Linked DNA regions of Variovorax paradoxus. The protein of the gene in region 1 interacts with the protein of each later gene in a pairwise test. Links are inferred from orthologs where the notes say so. Each region holds a gene or a part of one and is shown in the gene's direction. Other genes may lie near its edges.

The links.
Region 2: the proteins of grpE (region 1) and L3V85_RS02975 interact in binary tests that used the Escherichia coli proteins (3 or more experiments, as listed by UniProt). The link is inferred for Variovorax paradoxus from one-to-one orthologs.
Region 3: the proteins of grpE (region 1) and groL interact in binary tests that used the Escherichia coli proteins (3 or more experiments, as listed by UniProt). The link is inferred for Variovorax paradoxus from one-to-one orthologs.

Annotation. Positions count from the first base shown.
Region 1 is NZ_CP091716.1:5,302,139-5,308,107, forward strand. Bases 3,013-5,969 are described here. They hold grpE (nucleotide exchange factor GrpE), read left to right. Parts: upstream 3,013-4,183; coding sequence 4,184-4,756; downstream 4,757-5,969. Other genes in these bases: L3V85_RS24555 (winged helix-turn-helix transcriptional regulator), read left to right, coding at 3,153-3,596; L3V85_RS24560 (FKBP-type peptidyl-prolyl cis-trans isomerase), read left to right, coding at 3,682-4,032; dnaK (molecular chaperone DnaK), read left to right, coding at 4,882-5,969. In the rest of the region: L3V85_RS24540 (tripartite tricarboxylate transporter substrate binding protein), read left to right, coding at 31-1,011; L3V85_RS24545 (Bug family tripartite tricarboxylate transporter substrate binding protein), read left to right, coding at 1,037-2,029; asd (archaetidylserine decarboxylase), read left to right, coding at 2,122-2,973. UniProt on the Escherichia coli protein: Participates actively in the response to hyperosmotic and heat shock by preventing the aggregation of stress-denatured proteins, in association with DnaK and GrpE. It is the nucleotide exchange factor for DnaK and may function as a thermosensor.
Region 2 is NZ_CP091716.1:593,583-599,483, forward strand. What follows is about bases 2,010-4,885. They hold L3V85_RS02975 (Nramp family divalent metal transporter), read left to right. Parts: upstream 2,010-2,722; coding sequence 2,723-4,048; downstream 4,049-4,885. Other genes in these bases: L3V85_RS02965 (hypothetical protein), read right to left, coding at 2,010-2,212; L3V85_RS02970 (putative quinol monooxygenase), read right to left, coding at 2,282-2,590; L3V85_RS02980 (LysR family transcriptional regulator), read right to left, coding at 4,035-4,885. Outside these bases: L3V85_RS02955 (transketolase family protein), read left to right, coding at 1-565; gap (type I glyceraldehyde-3-phosphate dehydrogenase), read left to right, coding at 615-1,616; more of L3V85_RS02965, read right to left, coding at 1,661-2,009; more of L3V85_RS02980, read right to left, coding at 4,886-4,973; L3V85_RS02985 (tartrate dehydrogenase), read left to right, coding at 5,086-5,901. UniProt on the Escherichia coli protein: H(+)-stimulated, divalent metal cation uptake system. Involved in manganese and iron uptake. Can also transport cadmium, cobalt, zinc and to a lesser extent nickel and copper. Involved in response to reactive oxygen.
Region 3 is NZ_CP091716.1:1,833,296-1,839,214, reverse strand. What follows is about bases 3,026-5,919. They hold groL (chaperonin GroEL), read left to right. Parts: upstream 3,026-3,593; coding sequence 3,594-5,246; downstream 5,247-5,919. Other genes in these bases: xylB (xylulokinase), read right to left, coding at 5,396-5,919; L3V85_RS08585 (co-chaperone GroES), read left to right, coding at 3,274-3,564. Outside these bases: L3V85_RS08600 (TonB-dependent siderophore receptor), read right to left, coding at 1-1,362; L3V85_RS08595 (FecR domain-containing protein), read right to left, coding at 1,485-2,510; L3V85_RS08590 (sigma-70 family RNA polymerase sigma factor), read right to left, coding at 2,510-3,019.

The DNA of each region.
Region 1 (5,969 bases):
ACCACAAGACCCATAACGGAGACAAGACAGATGACGACGAAATTCCTGCGCAAGCTCGCGGCCCTCTCGGGCGCGGTCGGCCTCGCATTCGGCCTGGCGGCGCCCGCCGCGCAAGCGGCCGGCAACGACTACCCCAACCACACGGTCGAGCTGATCGTGCCCTACCAGCCCGGCGGCGGCACCGACGCGCTGGCCCGCGCCTTCGCCGACGCGAGCCGCAAGCACATGTCGGAAAGCATCGTGATCGTGAACCGGCCCGGCGCGGGCGGCGCCATCGGCTGGAACGAGGTGATCCATTCGCGGCCCGACGGCTACAAGCTGGCGGTGCTCACGGTCGAGCTGCTGACGCTGCCGCACCTGGGCCTGGCCAAGTTCAACTACGACGACTTCCAGCCGATCGCACAGCTCAACGCCGACCCGGCGGCCGTCACGGTGAAGGCCGACTCGCCCTACAACACCATCGAAGAGTTCCTGGCCGCGGCCAAGAAGAAGCCGGGCGAAATGGGCGTGGGCAACTCGGGTACCGGCTCGATCTGGCACCTGGCCGCCTCGGCGCTGGAAGACAAGACTGGCGCCAAGTTCAACCACATCCCGTTCCAGGGCGCGGGCCCGGCGGTGCTGGCGCTGCTCGGCGGCCACGTCGACGCGGTGGCCGTGAGCCCGGCCGAGGTGTCGACCTACGTGCAGGCCGGCAAGCTCAAGATGCTGATGGTGATGGCCGACAAGCGCCTGGCCGCCTTCGACAAGGTGCCGACCGCCAAGGAACGCGGCATCGACATTTCCATCGGCACCTGGCGCGGCCTCGGCGCGCCGAAGAACACGCCGCCCGAAGTGATGGCCAAGCTGCGCGACATCGCCGCCAAGACCGCGAAGGAACCGCTGCTGCGCGAGGTGATGGACAAGCAGAACCTGGGCTACGTCTACACCGACGGCGCCGCCTTCAAGGAAACGCTGGCCAAGGACAACGCCTACTTCAAGGCGCTGATCACCAAGCTGGACATCAAGCCCTGAGCGCGCACGGCAAGGAGACACCCTCATGCACCGCCGCACACTCATTCGCACCGCGCTCGCCTCTTCGCTGGCCGCGGGCCTGCCGGCCTTCGCGCAGAGCAGCAACAACTGGCCGACGGGCAAGGCCATCACCTACCTCGTGCCCTTCCCCGCGGGCGGCACGACCGACGTGCTGGGCCGGCTGATCGCACAGAAGCTCGGCCCGGTGCTGGGCACGAGCGTGATCATCGACAACAAGGGCGGCGCCGGCGGCAGCGTGGGCTCGGAGGTCGGCGCGCGCGCCGCGCCCGATGGCTTCACGCTGGTGGGCGGCACCATCAGCTCGCATGCCATCAACGTGAGCCTGTATCCCAAGATCGGCTACGACCCGATCAAGTCCTTCGCGCCGGTGACGCTGATCGGCACCAATCCGGTGGTGCTGGTGGTGAGCCAGAACAGCCCGTACAAGACGCTGAAGGACATCCTCGATGCGAGCAAGGCCAAGTCGGGCGGGCTGTCGTCGGCCTCGGCGGGCACGGGCACGTCGCAGCACCTGGCGCTGGAACTGCTGGCCTACAAGTCGGGCGTGAAGTTCACGCACATTCCGTACAAGGGCAGCGGCCCGGCGATCCAGGACGCGATCGGCGGACAGGTCGACATGATGTTCGACACCACGGTGGTGGCCGGTCCGCACATCCAGAGCGGCAAGCTGCGCGCCATTGCGGTGACGTCGGCCAAGCGGCTGGCCTCGCTGCCCGACGTGCCGACCATCGCCGAATCGGGCCTGCCGGGCCTGAAGGACTTCGAAGTGGTGTCGTGGCAGGCGATCTTCGTGCCGGCCGGCACGCCGGCGCCGGTGATCGACCGGCTGCACACCGAAATCCGCAAGATCCTGGCGACGCCCGAGATGCAGGACAAGCTCAAGGGCTTCGGCATGGAGCCGACCGACATGACGACGACGCAGATCGCGGCCTTCCAGAAGGCCGAGGTCGAAAAGTGGGCGCAGGTGATCAAGGCCGCGGGCATCAAGGCCGACTAGCACCCCGGCCGAACCGAGGGAAGCTTCCTACGCCCCGCGTGGGAAGCCCTTTATAGAATGCCCCTCCAATTCGCATTCCAGGCCCCCACCACGTGTCCGACCGCTCCGCCGTACTGCCCCAATACCTGTTCCCCAAGCAGGCCCTGACCAATTTCGCCGGCTGGGTCGCGGGCAAGGAGCGGGGGGCGGTCACGACGTGGATCATCCGGCGCTTCGTGGCCAAGTACAGCGTCAACATGGGCGAGGCGCTCGAGTCGGACATCACTTACTACAAGAGCTTCAACCAGTTCTTCACGCGCGAACTCAAGCCCGGCGTGCGCCCGCTCGCGCAGGCCGACCTGATCTGCCCGGTGGACGGCGCGATCAGCCAGTTCGGCCCGATCCGGGGCGACCAGATCTTCCAGGCCAAGGGCCATGACTACACGACCACCGCGCTGGTCGGCGGCGACGCCACGCTGGCCGCCAAGTTCGCGCACGGCAGCTTCGCCACGCTCTACCTGAGCCCGAAGGACTACCACCGCATCCACATGCCCTGCGACGGGCGGCTTGTGCGCATGATCCACGTGCCGGGCGACCTGTTCTCGGTGAACCCGACCACGGCGCGCGGCGTGCCCGGCCTCTTCGCGCGCAACGAGCGCGTGGTGTGCGTGTTCGAGTCGGCGCGCGGGCCTTTCGTGCTGGTGCTGGTGGGCGCCACCATCGTCGGCAGCATGGCCACGGTGTGGCACGGGGTGGTCAATCCGCCGCGCGTGGGCGAACTGCGCGAGTGGAGCTACAACGACCAGCAGATCGACATCCGCAAGGGCGACGAGATGGGCCGTTTCTTGCTCGGCTCGACGGTCGTCATGCTGTTCCCGGCGCCTGCGTTGGCGTTCAACCCGGACTGGTCGCCAGGGCGCGCGATCCGGCTGGGTGAAGCCATGGCCAACTATTCCAATTTGTGAGGCTTTGTCTCACAACCCGCATGCCGCATGCCTGCATAGCTATAAAACTAGTAGCATCACGATCCTTTGCGCTATAGTCGTCCGCCAACGAGACGGTTCATAACCACACACAAAAGAACGCGCGCCCTCGCCCCTGCCCACAGGTCGGCGGCCCGCCCAGCTTCGAGGAGATGATGTCGATGAGTACCAAGGAAAACGCAGCCGTCAGCCAGCTGCTCGCCCTGCTCGAAGCCCGCTATGCACTGCGCGTGCTCTGGGCGCTGCGCGACGGTCATGCCCAAACCTTCAGGCTGCTGCAGGACAGCGTGGGCGGCATCACTCCCAACACGCTCAACACCCGCATCAAGGAACTGCGCGAGGCCGGCATCGTCGGCCACGGCAGCGACGGCTACAGCCTCACGCTCAGCGGCCAGGACCTGCTCAAGCGGCTGTCCGACCTGCAGGCCTTTGCCGGCAAGTGGCAGCTGGGGCAGATCAAGAAGGCGGCGGCGCCGGTTGCCCCGGCCGCCTCGGCACCTGCACCGACACCCGCTACTGGCGCCCCAGTGCCCGCAGCGCAGACCCCGGCCGCGGCGCCCGTTCCCACACCCGCGCGGCCCGACGACGACACCAGCCACGGCTGACAGACGACAGGCCGGGGGCATCCGGCCTCGGTAAACTCCGCGCCTTCGATTCATTCTTCTCACATCGACGCAAGGAGCGTTTCCCATGCCAACCACCCCCTCCGGCCTGCAATACGAAGACACCGAAGTCGGCACCGGCGCCGAAGCCAAGGCAGGCCAGCACGTGCACGTGCACTACACCGGCTGGCTCTACAACGACGGCACGCAGGGCGCCAAGTTCGACTCGAGCCGCGACCGCAACGACCCGTTCGCGTTCTCGCTGGGCGCAGGCCAGGTCATCAAGGGCTGGGACGAAGGCGTGGCCGGCATGAAGATCGGCGGCAAGCGCACGCTGATCATCCCCGCATCGCTGGGCTATGGCGCCCGCGGCGCCGGCGGCGTGATCCCCCCGAACGCCACGCTCAAGTTCGACGTCGAGCTGCTGGACGCCCACTGAGCGTCGGCGCCGACGGCCCCAAGGCCCGTTTTCGGGCCTTTTTCATGCCCGCAAGGCGCTTTTTGCCTCATTTTTTCGCTTGAAATGCCTTTGCCCAGCCCCAAGTGGCTGGCTATCGTTTGTTTTCCGGCTCACGCCGGTTCTTTGAAAAATGTCTGACCCGCAACAATCCGCACAGAATTCTCAAATGCTGCAAGGCGAGCCAAGCCCCGAAGAACTGGAGGCCGCGCAAGCCGCCAACGAAGCCGACGCCCTCGCCGCACTGGCACAGGCCCAAGGCGAACTGGCTGCCCTGCAGACCAAGAACACCGAACTGGCCGACCAGTACCTGCGCGCCCAGGCCGATGTGCAGAACGCCCGCCGCCGCGCCGACGAAGAGATCACCAAGGCCCGCAAGTTCGCTGTCGAAGCCTTTGCCGAGAGCCTGCTGCCGGTGACCGACAGCCTCGAAGCCGGCCTGGCCATCAAGGACGCGACCCCCGAGCAGATTCGCGAAGGCGCCGAAGCCACGCTGCGCCAGCTCAAGAGCGCGCTCGAACGCAACAAGGTGATCGAAGTGGCTCCCGCCCCCGGCGCCAAGTTCGACCCGCACCAGCACCAGGCCATCTCGGTGGTGCCCGCCGACCAGGAGCCGAACACCGTGGTGAGCGTGCTGCAAAAGGGCTACACCATCAACGAGCGCGTGCTGCGCCCGGCGCTGGTCACGGTCAGCGCGCCGAAGTAAGCCGCCAGCGGCATCCATCGGCACACAAGATTCCCACAGGAAATCCACGCTTCATACCTTGAATCGCGACGGGTTATCCACAAGTTCATAACAACATATTTTTCAGGCTTTCAGGAGTAAAGAACATGGCAAAGATCATCGGCATCGACCTCGGCACCACCAACTCGTGCGTGTCGATCATGGAAGGCAACACCACGCGTGTGATCGAGAACTCGGAAGGTGCGCGCACCACGCCGTCGATCGTCGCGTACCAGGAAGACGGTGAAGTGCTCGTCGGTGCCTCGGCCAAGCGCCAGGCCGTCACGAACCCCAAGAACACGCTGTACGCGATCAAGCGCCTGATCGGCCGCAAGTTCGAGGAAAAGGAAGTCCAGAAGGACATCGACCTGATGCCCTACACCATTGCCAAGGCCGACAACGGCGACGCATGGGTGGAAGTGCGCGGCAAGAAGATGGCCCCGCAACAGGTCAGCGCCGACATCCTGCGCAAGATGAAGAAGACCGCCGAAGACTACCTCGGCGAAACCGTGACCGAAGCCGTGATCACGGTGCCGGCCTACTTCAACGACGCCCAGCGCCAGGCCACCAAGGACGCCGGCCGCATCGCGGGCCTGGACGTCAAGCGCATCATCAACGAACCCACCGCTGCTGCGCTGGCCTTCGGCCTGGACAAGCAGGACAAGGCCGACCGCAAGATCGCCGTGTATGACCTGGGTGGCGGTACCTTCGACGTGTCGATCATCGAGATCGCCGACGTGGACGGCGAAAAGCAGTTCGAAGTGCTGTCGACCAACGGCGACACCTTCCTGGGCGGCGAAGACTTCGACCAGCGCATCATCGACTACATCATTGCCGAGTTCAAGAAGGACCAGGGCGTCGACCTGAGCAAGGACGTGCTCGCGCTGCAGCGCCTGAAGGAAGCCGCTGAAAAGGCAAAGATCGAGCTGTCGAACAGCGCGCAGACCGACATCAACCTGCCCTACATCACGGCCGACGCATCGGGTCCGAAGCACCTGAACATCAAGCTCACCCGCGCCAAGCTCGAGAGCCTGGTCGACGAGCTGGTCGAGCGCACCATCGCGCCCTGCCGCCTGGCCATCAAGGACGCCGGCATCAGCGTGTCGGACATCAACGACGTGATCCTGGTCGGCGGCATGACCCGCATGCCCAAGGTGCAGGAAAAGGTGAAGGCCTTCTTCGGCAAGGAACCGCG
Region 2 (5,901 bases), 4.7 Mb from region 1 along the record:
CGCATCGCTGCGCCTCATTCCGAACCTCGACGTCTGGCGTCCGGGCGACACGGCCGAAACCGCCGTGGCCTGGGCCGTGGCGCTGCAGAACCAGTCGCGCCCCACGGCGCTGCTGCTGAGCCGCCAGAACATCGCCTACGCACCGAAGAGCGAGCTGGGCGACATCAGCCGCGGCGCCTACGTGCTCGCTGAGCCGGAAGTCGTCGGTCTCAAGAGCAAGAAGACGGCCGCCGTCATCATCGCCACCGGTTCCGAAGTGCCGCTCGCACTGGCCGCGCAGAAGCTGCTGGCCGAAAAGAAGATCGCCGTGCGCGTGGTGTCGATGCCCTCGACCACCACCTTCGACCGCCAGGACCTCGCCTACAAGAAGGCCGTGCTGCCCAAGAAGCTGCCGCGCATCGCCGTCGAAATGGGCTGCACCGGCGGCTGGTGGAAGTACGGCTGCGCCGCCGTCGTCGGCATCGACACGTACGGCGAGTCGGCGCCCGCGCCGCAGCTGTTCAAGCACTTCGGATTCACGGCGGAGAACGTTGCCGCCACCGTGGAAGCCGCACTGCGCGACTGATCGCGCCGGTTCACGACAAACAAGTTTTTCAACCTTAGGAGCAAGTCAGATGGCTATCAAACTCGGTATCAACGGCTTCGGCCGCATCGGTCGCAACGTGCTGCGCGCAGCAGTGCAGAACTTCAAGAACGACATCGAAATCGTTGCCATCAACGACTTGCTCGAGCCGGAATACCTGGCCTACATGCTCCAGTACGACTCGGTGCATGGCCGCTTCAAGGGTGAAGTGACGGTCGAAGGCAACACGCTGATCGTGAACGGCAAGAAGATCCGCCTGACGCAGGAGCGCGACCCGTCGCAGCTCAAGTGGAACGAAGTCGGCGCCGACATCGTGCTCGAATCGACCGGTCTCTTCCTCACCAAGGAAACGGCGCAGAAGCACATCGACGCGGGCGCCAAGAAGGTGATCCTGTCGGCACCGTCGAAGGACGACACCCCCATGTTCGTCTATGGCGTGAACGACAAGAAGTACGCCGGCGAAGCCATCATCAGCAACGCCAGCTGCACCACCAACTGCCTGGCCCCGCTGGCCAAGGTGCTGAACGACAAGTGGGGCATCAAGCGCGGCCTGATGACCACCGTGCACGCCGCCACCGCCACGCAGAAGACCGTGGACGGCCCGAGCAACAAGGACTGGCGCGGCGGCCGCGGCATCCTGGAAAACATCATTCCCTCGAGCACCGGCGCCGCCAAGGCCGTGGGCGTGGTGATCCCCGAGCTCAACAAGAAGCTCACCGGCATGAGCTTCCGCGTGCCGACCTCCGACGTGTCGGTGGTCGACCTGACGGTCGAGCTGGTGAAGGAAGCCACGTACAAGGAAATCTGCGCCGAGATGAAGGCACAGAGCGAAGGCGCGCTCAAGGGCGTGCTGGGCTACACCGAAGACAAGGTCGTGGCCACCGACTTCCGCGGCGACCCGCGCACCTCGATCTTCGACGCCGAAGCCGGTATTGCGCTGGACGGCACCTTCGTCAAGCTCGTGAGCTGGTACGACAACGAATGGGGCTACTCGAACAAGTGCCTCGAAATGGTGAAGGTCGTGTCGAAGTAAGGCTTCGACGCTTCAATGAAAAACGCGCCCGAGGGCGCGTTTTTTCATGGTGGCGACAAGTCGGGTATCTGCTCGGATGCATAGCGCGCAAGGAGCCCGCGCAAGCCCTCCGCGTCGTATGAACGAGGGCCTGCCCAGGCCAGCCGTTCTTTCAATTCTTCGTCGCGCCTGGCATACGGCACGAGCATCTGCATTCCTTCCTGCAGGCGGATTCCGCCGCTCGTCAGCCACGCCACGGAGAACATCAGCGAGTCCAGGTGCTTCCCCCAGTGCAGCTGGGCGAGGACCCAGGCCTCCGTGTTGCCGGCCAGTCCGTATTCGAGCGCGGTGTCGTCGAGAGACTGCTTGAACGTTCTCCAGTCCAAGGGATGTTCTCCTTCGCGGAAATTGCCTGGGCCGGGCGCACCGATGGCTCGAGCGATCTGCGCATGGAGCGAGGCAATGAATGCGGGGTCGATCGACACCTTGCCTTGCCGGGCCGATGCGACAACGTCGAGCCACCCTGACCGAATGGCGGCTTCGAGCGCCTCGCCAGATGCACTGATCGGGCCCCAGTTGCCAAACGCCAGCTCGATGCGAGCCAATGCGCGTGCCAAGTCGGGGGCCCGAAGTTCAGCGTCCTCCCAGTTAGTCGCGCGGCAAGCGAAGGCCACGAGCAAGGAAACTCAAACCGGCTCGAGCACGTGAATCAGCTTGCCCGCCGTCAGCTCCTTGGTCTTCTCGCTGTGCGCCTTCATGTGCGGCGCGACCGCGTGGGCCTGCAGGTGGGCCAAGGTTTCCCATTTCTCGATCACGACGAAGGTGTCGGGGCCGAAACTGGCCTTCGACGTGGGGATGCCTTGCGCATCGACCGTCGCGCCGTATTCGATGCAGCCCTCCTCGGCCAGCACGGCCGCGCGGTTGGCGGCGAAGGCTTCGAGCAGCGCGGCGCGCTGGCCCGGCTTGGCGGTGATGACTGCGACGACGTGGATCATTGGGAAAGTCTCCGAGGGTTGATGTGTGAGGGATGACGCACCGGGGTGCGAACGCCGAATCTAAGAGATCCGGCACCGCCGCGCGGGTCCGGTCCGCGACAACACCGCGGCCTTGTCCCTATCATCGTCCGCATGTTCTTCCCGCTGCCCCGCACGGCCACGGCGCCTTTCTGCCCTTCCGAGGTGAAGGGCAGCGTGGCCGTTCCGCAGGAACTGCCCTTTTTCAGGAAGCTGATGCGCTACGCGGGCCCGGGCCTGCTGGTGTCGGTCGGCTACATGGACCCGGGCAACTGGGCGACCGACATCGAGGCCGGCTCGCGCTTCGGCTACGGCCTGCTCTTCGTGGTGCTGCTCGCGAGCCTGGCGGCGATGCTGCTGCAGACGCTGTGCGTGCGGCTGGGGCTCGTGGCGCGGAAAGACCTGGCGCGCGCCTGCCGCGAGCATTACTCGCCGCGCGTCAATCGCTTCCTGTGGCTGGGCGCCGAGCTGGCCATCGTGGCCTGCGACCTGGCGGAGGTGCTGGGCAGCGCGCTCGCGCTGCACCTGCTGTTCGGCGTGTCGATTCCGGTGGGCATCGCCATCACGGCCTTCGACACGCTGCTGGTGCTCGGGCTGCAGGGCGCGGGCTTTCGGCGCGTGGAGGCCATCGTGCTCGGGCTGGTCGGCACCATCGCGGGCTGCTTCGCGGTCGAGCTGATGATGGCGCCGCCCAACTGGTTCGGCGTGGCGATGGGCTTCGCGCCGAGCCTGGAGCGGCTGCACCAGCCGGGCGCGCTGTACCTGGCCATCGGCATCGTCGGCGCCACGGTGATGCCGCACAACCTGTACCTGCATTCGTCCATCGTGCAGACCCGCCTCGTGGCCGACACCGAACCGGCGCGGCGCGAGGCGGTGCGCTTCTGCACGCTCGACGCGGTGGTGTCGCTGTCGCTCGCGCTGCTGGTCAACGCGGCCATCATGGTGCTGGCCGCCAGCGCCTTCCACGCCACCGGCCACCGCGAAGTGGCGGAGATCGACGACGCCTACCGGCTGCTCGAGCCCGTGGTCGGCAGCGCCTTCGCGGCCACGCTGTTCGGCATCGCGCTGCTGGCCTCGGGGCAGAGCTCGACCTTCACCGGCACCATCGCGGGCCAGATCATCATGGAAGGTTTTCTGGACCTGAAGATCCCGTGCTGGCAGCGCCGGCTGATCACGCGCGCACTCGCGCTGGGCCCGGCCTTCCTCGGCGTCTGGTGGTTCGGCGACGGCGGCGTGGGCAAGATGCTGGTGCTCAGCCAGGTGGTGCTGAGCTTCCAGCTGCCGTTCGCGATGTGGCCCTTGATCCGTTTCACCAGCAGCCGCGCCATGATGGGCGGATTTGCCAACGGGCCGGTGCTCAAGTCGCTCGCGTGGGGCCTGTTCAGCGTGATCGGCGCCGCCAACATGTGGCTGGTGGCGTCGGTGCTCAGCGGCGGTTGAGCGAAGGCTCGGCCGCGTCCTTGCCCAGCGCCGCCGCGATGAAGTCGACGAAGGTCCGCACGCGCGCCGACAGCTGGTGGCGCTGCGGATACACGGCGTAGATGTCGGCGTCGGGCGTGCGGTAGTTCGCGAGCACCTGCACCAGCCGGCCGCTGCGCAGATAGCGCGCGATGTCCCATTCGGCGCGTATCAGGATGCCGTGTCCCTCGAGCGCCCAGTTGACCGCGATCTCGCCGTCGTTGGTGCTGAGCGCGCCGCGCGTCTTCACCGCCTCGGTGCGCTGCGCCGCGCCCCGGCCGGTGCTCAGGCGCCACATGCCGTAGGCCTCGTCGCCCTGGCGGATGCCGATGCAGCGGTGATGCGCCAGGTCGTTGGGCACCCTGGGCTGCCCGGCGCGCGCCAGGTAGGCCGGCGAGGCACACAGCAGCCGCCGGTTCGATGCAATGCGCCGCGCGATCACGCGGGCTTCGGGCGGCGCGCCGAATCGGATGCAGACGTCGAACGCGTCGTCGGTCAGCGGCGGCGGATTGACCGACAGCTGCAGCTGCACTTCCACTTGCGGATGCTTGCGCACGAACTTCGAGATGAGCGGCGCCACGTGGCTGCGGCCGAAGCCCAGCGTGGCGTTCACGCGCAGCAGGCCCTGCGCCTCGCCCTTCGCGCCGCCCAGCAGCTGTGCCATGTCGTCGATCTCGCCGAGGATGCGGCGCGCATGGGCCACGTAGAGCTCGCCTTCGGGCGTGAGGCTCATGCGCCGCGTGGTGCGGTTCACCAGCGTCACGCCCAGGCGGGTTTCCATTTGCGAGAGCCGCTTGCTCACGGCCGGCGTGCTGATGCCCAGCTCGCGCGCCGCGGCGCTCAGGCTGCCGCAGGCCGCCAGCGCGGAGAAGAAGCCGAGGTCGGCGGGCTGGACAGGGGAGGTCATGGCGGCTGCCTCACTGTTGAATTGAAGTTAATGATGGATTCACTTTGGGCGTGAATTGTTAGCCGTGCCGGATCCTACAGTGGGCTCTTTCCAAGAGCACACGAGGACATCGATGACCAGCTACAGCATTGCCACCATTCCCGGAGACGGCATCGGCAAGGAAGTGATCCCGGCGGGGCGCCGGGTGATGGAAGCGCTGGCCGAGGCCTCCGGCGGCGCGCTGCAATTCAGCTTCGAGGACTTCGGCTGGGGCGGCGACTGGTATCGCGCGCACGGCGAGATGATGCCGGCCGACGGCCTGGATACCCTGCGCAAGAAGGACGCCATTCTTTTCGGCTCCGCGGGCGATCCGCACATTCCCGATCACGTCACGCTCTGGGGCCTGCGCCTGAAGATCTGCCAGGGCTTCGACCAGTACGCCAACGTGCGGCCCACGCGCATCCTGCCGGGCATCGACGGCCCGCTCAAGCGCTGCGCGCCGGGCCAGCTCGACTGGGTGATCGTGCGCGAGAACTCCGAGGGCGAATACGCCGGTGTCGGCGGCCGCGTGCACCAGGGCCACCCCATCGAGGCCGCGACCGACGTGAGCATGATGACCCGCGCGGGCGTGGAGCGCATCATGCGTTTCGCCTTCAAGCTGGCGCGCTCGCGGCCGCGCAAGCTGCTCACCGTGGTGACCAAGAGCAACGCGCAGCGCCATGCGATGGTGATGTGGGACGAGATCGCGCTGCAGATTTCCAAAGAGTTCCCCGATGTCACCTGGGACAAGGAACTGGTTGACGCCTGCACCGCGCGCATGGTCAACCGCCCTGCCTCGCTCGACACCATCGTTGCCACCAACCTGCACGCCGACATCCTCAGCGACCTGGCGGCCGCGCTGGCGGGCAGCCTGGGCATCGCGCCCACCGGCAACATCGACCCCGAGCGG
Region 3 (5,919 bases), 3.5 Mb from region 1 along the record:
CGCGCCGTGGGTCGCGTCGTTGCTGCGCGTGAGCGTGCCGCGCGTGGTGTTGATGCCGTTCACCCGCAGCTGGTTGGCGTCGTAGGTTTCCCGGTTGTAGCTGAGGTTCAGGTGGCCGGCCCAGCCGCCGCCGAACTGGTGGTCGACCGAGAGCTGGCCCAGGTGCGTCTCGCCGCTCATCTCGTTGAAGGGCTCGTCCAGGCGCTGCGTCTTGGGCAGCGCCAGCGGGCGCTGGGTGCGCGGGTCGAGCGCGGTGCCGCGGTCGAAGGGCGTGACGTACTTGCGGTATTCGTACCAGAGCACGGCCTGCGTGTCGTCGCCGTACCAGGCCAGCGACGGCGCCACCAGCGTCTCGCGGTGCTTGCCGAAATTGCGCCAGTAGTCTTCGTCCACGTGGTCGACGATCAGCCGGTAGGCCAGCCCGTTCTCGCCGATGGGGCCGGTGGTGTCCAGCGTGGCGCCGGTGCCGTCGCGCCCGCCCGCGTAGCCCGAGCCCAGCAGAGACAGGCTCGTGCGCTGGCGCAGCTGCGGCTTCTTGCTCACCACGTTGATCACGCCGCCCGGGTCCATCAGGCCGTAGAGCTGCGACGACGGGCCCTTGAGCACCTCGACGCTCTCGGCCGCCGCGTTCATGCCGCGGCCCTGCACCAGCGGCATGCCGTTGTGCATGATGGAGCCGTCGCGGTTGCCGCCGAAGCCGCGCTTCATGATGGTGTCCTGCGTGCTGGCCAGGGTGTTGCCCTGGTTGATGCCGCTGACGTTGGTGAGCGCGTCGTCGATGTTGCGCGGGCGCTGGTCGCGGATGACCTGCGCGGGCACCACGTTCACCACCTGCGGAATCTCCAGCACCGGCGCGGTGGTGCGCAGGGTGGAGGCGTCGGGCGTGGGCTGGTAGCGGTCGTCGGCGTCGGCGGGTGCCGGCGCGGCGCGGGCCACCACGCGCACCGCCGGCAGCGTGCCGTCGGCATCGCCCGGCTCGCCCGCCGAAGCCTCGGGCGCCGCGGCGCTCTTGCGCAGCGTGAATTCGCCCGCCCCGCCCTCCACCGCTTCGAGGCCGGTGCCCGAGAGCAACGCGGCGAAGCCGGCGCGCACGGTGTAGCTGCCCTGCAGGCCGCCGGAGTTCAGCGTCCGCGTGCTCGCGGGGTCGAAGGACAGCGCCACGCCCGACGCCGCGGCAAAGCGCCCGAGCACCGAAGCCAGCGGGCCGGCGTCGATGCGGTACGTGCGGGCGGCCTGGTTCTGCGCGCGGGCGCTTTCGGCGGGGTCCGCGGCCACGGCCGCGATCGGCAGGGCCATCGTCGCGGCGAACAGGCACAGCAGCGCCTTGCGGACGGGATGAGGTGATGAGGGGTGCGCGTGCATTCTTCGAAATTCCTTCGGCATTGATTGCGGATTCATGGCTCTCAATGGGTAGGCCGAACGAAATCGAAAAAGATGAAAGGCGCCGAACGAAAAAGTGCGCGAGGCGCAAGACCGCGGCGGAATCAGGCGGGTACGAGCGTCACCCAATAGCGTGTGAGGCCGGTCACGCGCACCGGAAACGCGCGGACGATGACCGCCAGCGCCTTGTCGGTGTCCATGACCGGGAAGGCGCCGGAGACCCGGATGTCCGCGATGGCAGGGTCGCAGGCCAGCCGGCCGCGGTGGTAGCGCGCGAGTTCGGCCACCACGTCGCCCAGCCGCCAGTCGTTGACGACCAGGCTGCCATGCTCCCATTCGGCCAATGCAGGATCGGCCGGCTGCGGCGCCTCGATGCTGACGCCGGTGAAGGCCACCTGCTGCCCGGCCTCCAGCCGCACCACATGGCCCGGCGCGCGCGAGGCACGGACCTCGACCGCGTCCTCGAGCACGCTCACCACCGTGCGCGCGCCGTCGGTGCGCACCGTGAAGCGCGTGCCCAACGCAAGGATGCGGCCGTGCGGCGTCGCCACCAGGAAGGGACGGCTGTCGGTGCGCGCCGCGCCCGGCACGCGGCGGTGCTTTGCCGTCTCGGCCAGGATCTCGCCTTCGCGCAGGCTGATGAGCCTGTGCGTGGCGTCGATGGACACATCCACCGACGTGCGGGTGTTCAGCATCAGCAAAGAGCCATCGGCCAGCGTGACGGAACGCTGCTCGCCGGTGCCGGTGCGGTAGTCGGCCAGCCAGGCGCGCCAGCCGCCGTCGGTGCCGGTCGCCTGCCACGACAGGTAGGCCAGCGAGCCGCCGCCCGCCAGCACGGCAATGCCGCGCAGCACCCGGCGCCGGTCGGCATGCGCGGCCCGCAGCGTGGAAGCCGCCATGTGCGCCGGCACGCGCTTGAGCGTTGCCTGCATGGCTTCGAAACGCTGCCACGCGCGCTGATGGTCAGGGTGGGCGCGATGCCAGCGGCGCCAGTTCTCGCGGTCGGCCTCGCTGGCATCGCCGGAGCACAGCCGGGCATACCAGGCGATGGCCTCCTTGCGGACCTCGGATTCGCTGCGCGAGGGCGTGCCGATGTCGTCGGGCGCCAGTTCGATGCCGGACTTCATCATCAGGGCGCGAGCAGGTAGCAATGCTCGAGCGCCTTGAGCATGTAGTTGTTGACCGTGCGCACCGACACGCCCAGGCGGGCAGCAATTTCGGCGTAGGTCAGGCCGTCGAGCTGCGAAAGCATGAAAGCCTGGCGCACCGGCGGCTTCATGCCGTCGAGCATGGTGTCGATGGCCACCAGGGCTTCGAGCACGATGGCCCGTGCCTCGAGCGACGGCAACTGGGGTTCGGGCAACGCGGCCAGGGTGTCGAGGTAGGCGCGCTCCAGCGCCCGGCGCCGGTGGAAATCGACCACCAGCCCGTGTGCGATGGTCGCCAGGTAGGCGCGCGGTTCAGCCGCGGCGACGGGCTCCGTCTTGCTCAGCAGCCGCACGAAGGTGTCGTGCGCCAGGTCGGCGGCGTTGTGCGAGCAGCCCAATTTCTTGCGCAGCCAGGCGTGCAGCCATCCGTGATGGTTGCTGTAGAGCGTTTGCACCTCGTGCTGGGGTAACGCGAACTCGCCGGCCGGCATGGATGGAATTTCCGCGCAGCCGCTGGTGCCGCGCAAGGTCACTAATAAGAATGGTTCTCAATTGTATGCTTTTGCAGGATGCCATCCAAGCCGCCCTTGCCGACCCAGACCTTGAAACGTCATCGATTGCCCTTATGATTAGCACTCGCTGCTGACGAGTGCTAACAGCCCTCGCTTCCAGTCGATGGGCTGCCGGCCTCCGGTCCGGCACCCGACCACAAACCCGTTTCTTATCCATACATCCAGGAGATGCAATGAAACTTCGTCCTTTGGCCGATCGCGTGATCGTCAAGCGTGTTGACAGCGAAACCAAGACTGCCTCCGGCATCGTCATCCCCGACGCAGCCGCTGAAAAGCCCGATCAGGGCGAAGTCCTGGCCGTGGGCCCGGGCAAGCGCAACGACAAGGGCGAACTGGCTGCTCTGACCGTCAAGGTCGGCGACCGCGTCCTGTTCGGCAAGTACAGCGGCCAGACCGTCAAGGTCGGCGGCGACGAACTGCTGGTCATGAAGGAAGACGACCTGTTCGCGGTCGTCGAGAAGTAATTCAAACATCCCATTCGGAGTAATAAAACATGGCAGCAAAAGACGTAGTCTTCGGCGGTGAAGCCCGCGCACGCATGGTCGAAGGCGTGAACATCCTGGCCAACGCAGTCAAGGTCACCCTGGGCCCCAAGGGTCGCAACGTGGTGCTCGAGCGCTCGTTCGGCGCCCCCACCGTCACCAAGGACGGTGTGTCGGTCGCCAAGGAAATCGAACTCAAGGACAAGCTGCAGAACATGGGCGCCCAGCTCGTGAAGGAAGTGGCCTCCAAGACCAGCGACAACGCTGGTGACGGCACCACGACCGCTACCGTGCTGGCTCAAGCCATCGTTCGCGAAGGCTTCAAGTACGTGGCCGCAGGCATCAACCCGATGGACCTGAAGCGCGGCATCGACAAGGCCGTGACGGCCCTGGTCGAAGAGCTGAAGAAGGCTTCGAAGCCCACCACCACGTCGAAGGAAATCGCTCAAGTCGGCTCGATCTCGGCCAACAGCGACGAAACCATCGGCAAGCTCATCGCCGACGCGATGGACAAGGTCGGCAAGGAAGGCGTGATCACTGTCGAAGACGGCAAGTCGCTGGAAAGCGAACTGGACGTCGTCGAAGGCATGCAATTCGACCGCGGCTACCTGTCGCCCTACTTCATCAACAACCCCGAGAAGCAATCGGCGCTGCTCGACAACCCCTTCGTGCTGCTGTTCGACAAGAAGATCAGCAACATCCGTGACCTGCTCCCCACGCTGGAACAAGTCGCCAAGGCTGGCCGTCCCCTGCTGATCATTGCCGAAGAAGTCGAGGGCGAAGCCCTGGCTACGCTGGTCGTGAACACGATCCGCGGCATCCTGAAGGTCGTGGCCGTCAAGGCTCCTGGCTTCGGCGACCGTCGCAAGGCCATGCTGGAAGACATCGCCATCCTGACGGGCGGCAAGGTCATCGCTGAAGAAGTGGGCCTGACGCTCGAGAAGGTGACGCTGGCCGACCTGGGCCAGGCCAAGCGCATCGAAGTGGGCAAGGAAAACACCATCATCATCGACGGCGCCGGCGCTGCTGCCGACATCGAAGCCCGCGTGAAGCAAGTGCGCGTGCAGATCGAAGAAGCCACGAGCGACTACGACCGTGAAAAGCTGCAAGAGCGCGTGGCCAAGCTGGCCGGCGGTGTTGCCGTGATCAAGGTTGGCGCCGCCACCGAAGTCGAAATGAAGGAAAAGAAGGCTCGCGTCGAAGACGCCCTGCACGCTACCCGTGCTGCGGTGGAAGAAGGCGTCGTGGCTGGCGGCGGCGTGGCTCTGCTGCGTGCCAAGCAAGCCGTGGGCGACCGCGTCAAGGGCGACAACGCCGACCAGGACGCCGGCATCAAGCTGGTGCTGAAGGCCATCGAAGCTCCCCTGCGCGAAATCGTGAACAACGCCGGCGGCGAAGCCTCGGTGGTGGTGAACGCGGTTCTGGCCGGCAAGGGCAACTACGGCTTCAATGCCGCCAACGACACGTACGGCGACATGCTCGAGCTGGGCATCCTGGACCCGACGAAGGTCACCCGCACCGCACTGCAGAACGCCGCTTCGGTGTCCTCGCTGCTGCTGACGACCGAAGCCATGGTGGCTGACGCTCCGAAGGACGACGCTCCTGCCGGCGGCGGCATGCCCGACATGGGTGGCATGGGCGGCATGGGCGGCATGGGCATGTAATTTCGCTCGCCCCCAGGCTGCGCGGCACTTCGTGTCCGCTACGCCTACCCCCTACCGGGGGCAACACCTGCGGCCCGGCAGAGCCGGTTCCGCGGTGTTTCGCGAAACAAAAAACCCGTCTTGCGACGGGTTTTTTTATGGGCGCTTGGTTAGTGGAACTGGTCTCGCAACGCCGTGTAGAGCGCCTGGAATCGCGTGTGCCGCGCCTGATGCGAAGCAGCGGCTTCCGTCGACGGCATCAGCTGCTGCTTCACTGGCGGCAACGTGCACACTTCGGCGACATCCCCCCCATCGGCCAGCCACGCCAGCCGCGCCGCGCCCAGCGCCCCGCCCGTCTCGCTGCCCGCATAGAGCGTGAGCGTCACGCCGAAGATGTCAGCCAGCAACTGTCCCCACCACACGCTGCGCGCGCCGCCACCCACCAGCGCCACTTCGCGCAGCGGCATGTCGGCCGGCAGCCGCAGGGTGTCAAAGCCGTCTCGCAGGCCGAAGCTCACACCCTCGACCACGGCATAGGCGATCTCGGCCGGCCCGTGCGCATGCGTCAGCCCGAACAGCACGCCCTGCGCATTCGGGTTGTTGTGCGGCGAGCGTTCGCCCGAAAGGTACGGCAGAAAGAGCGGGCAGCGCTCGCGCTGCGCCAACGGCACCGACGCCGCCGCTTCGAGCAGCG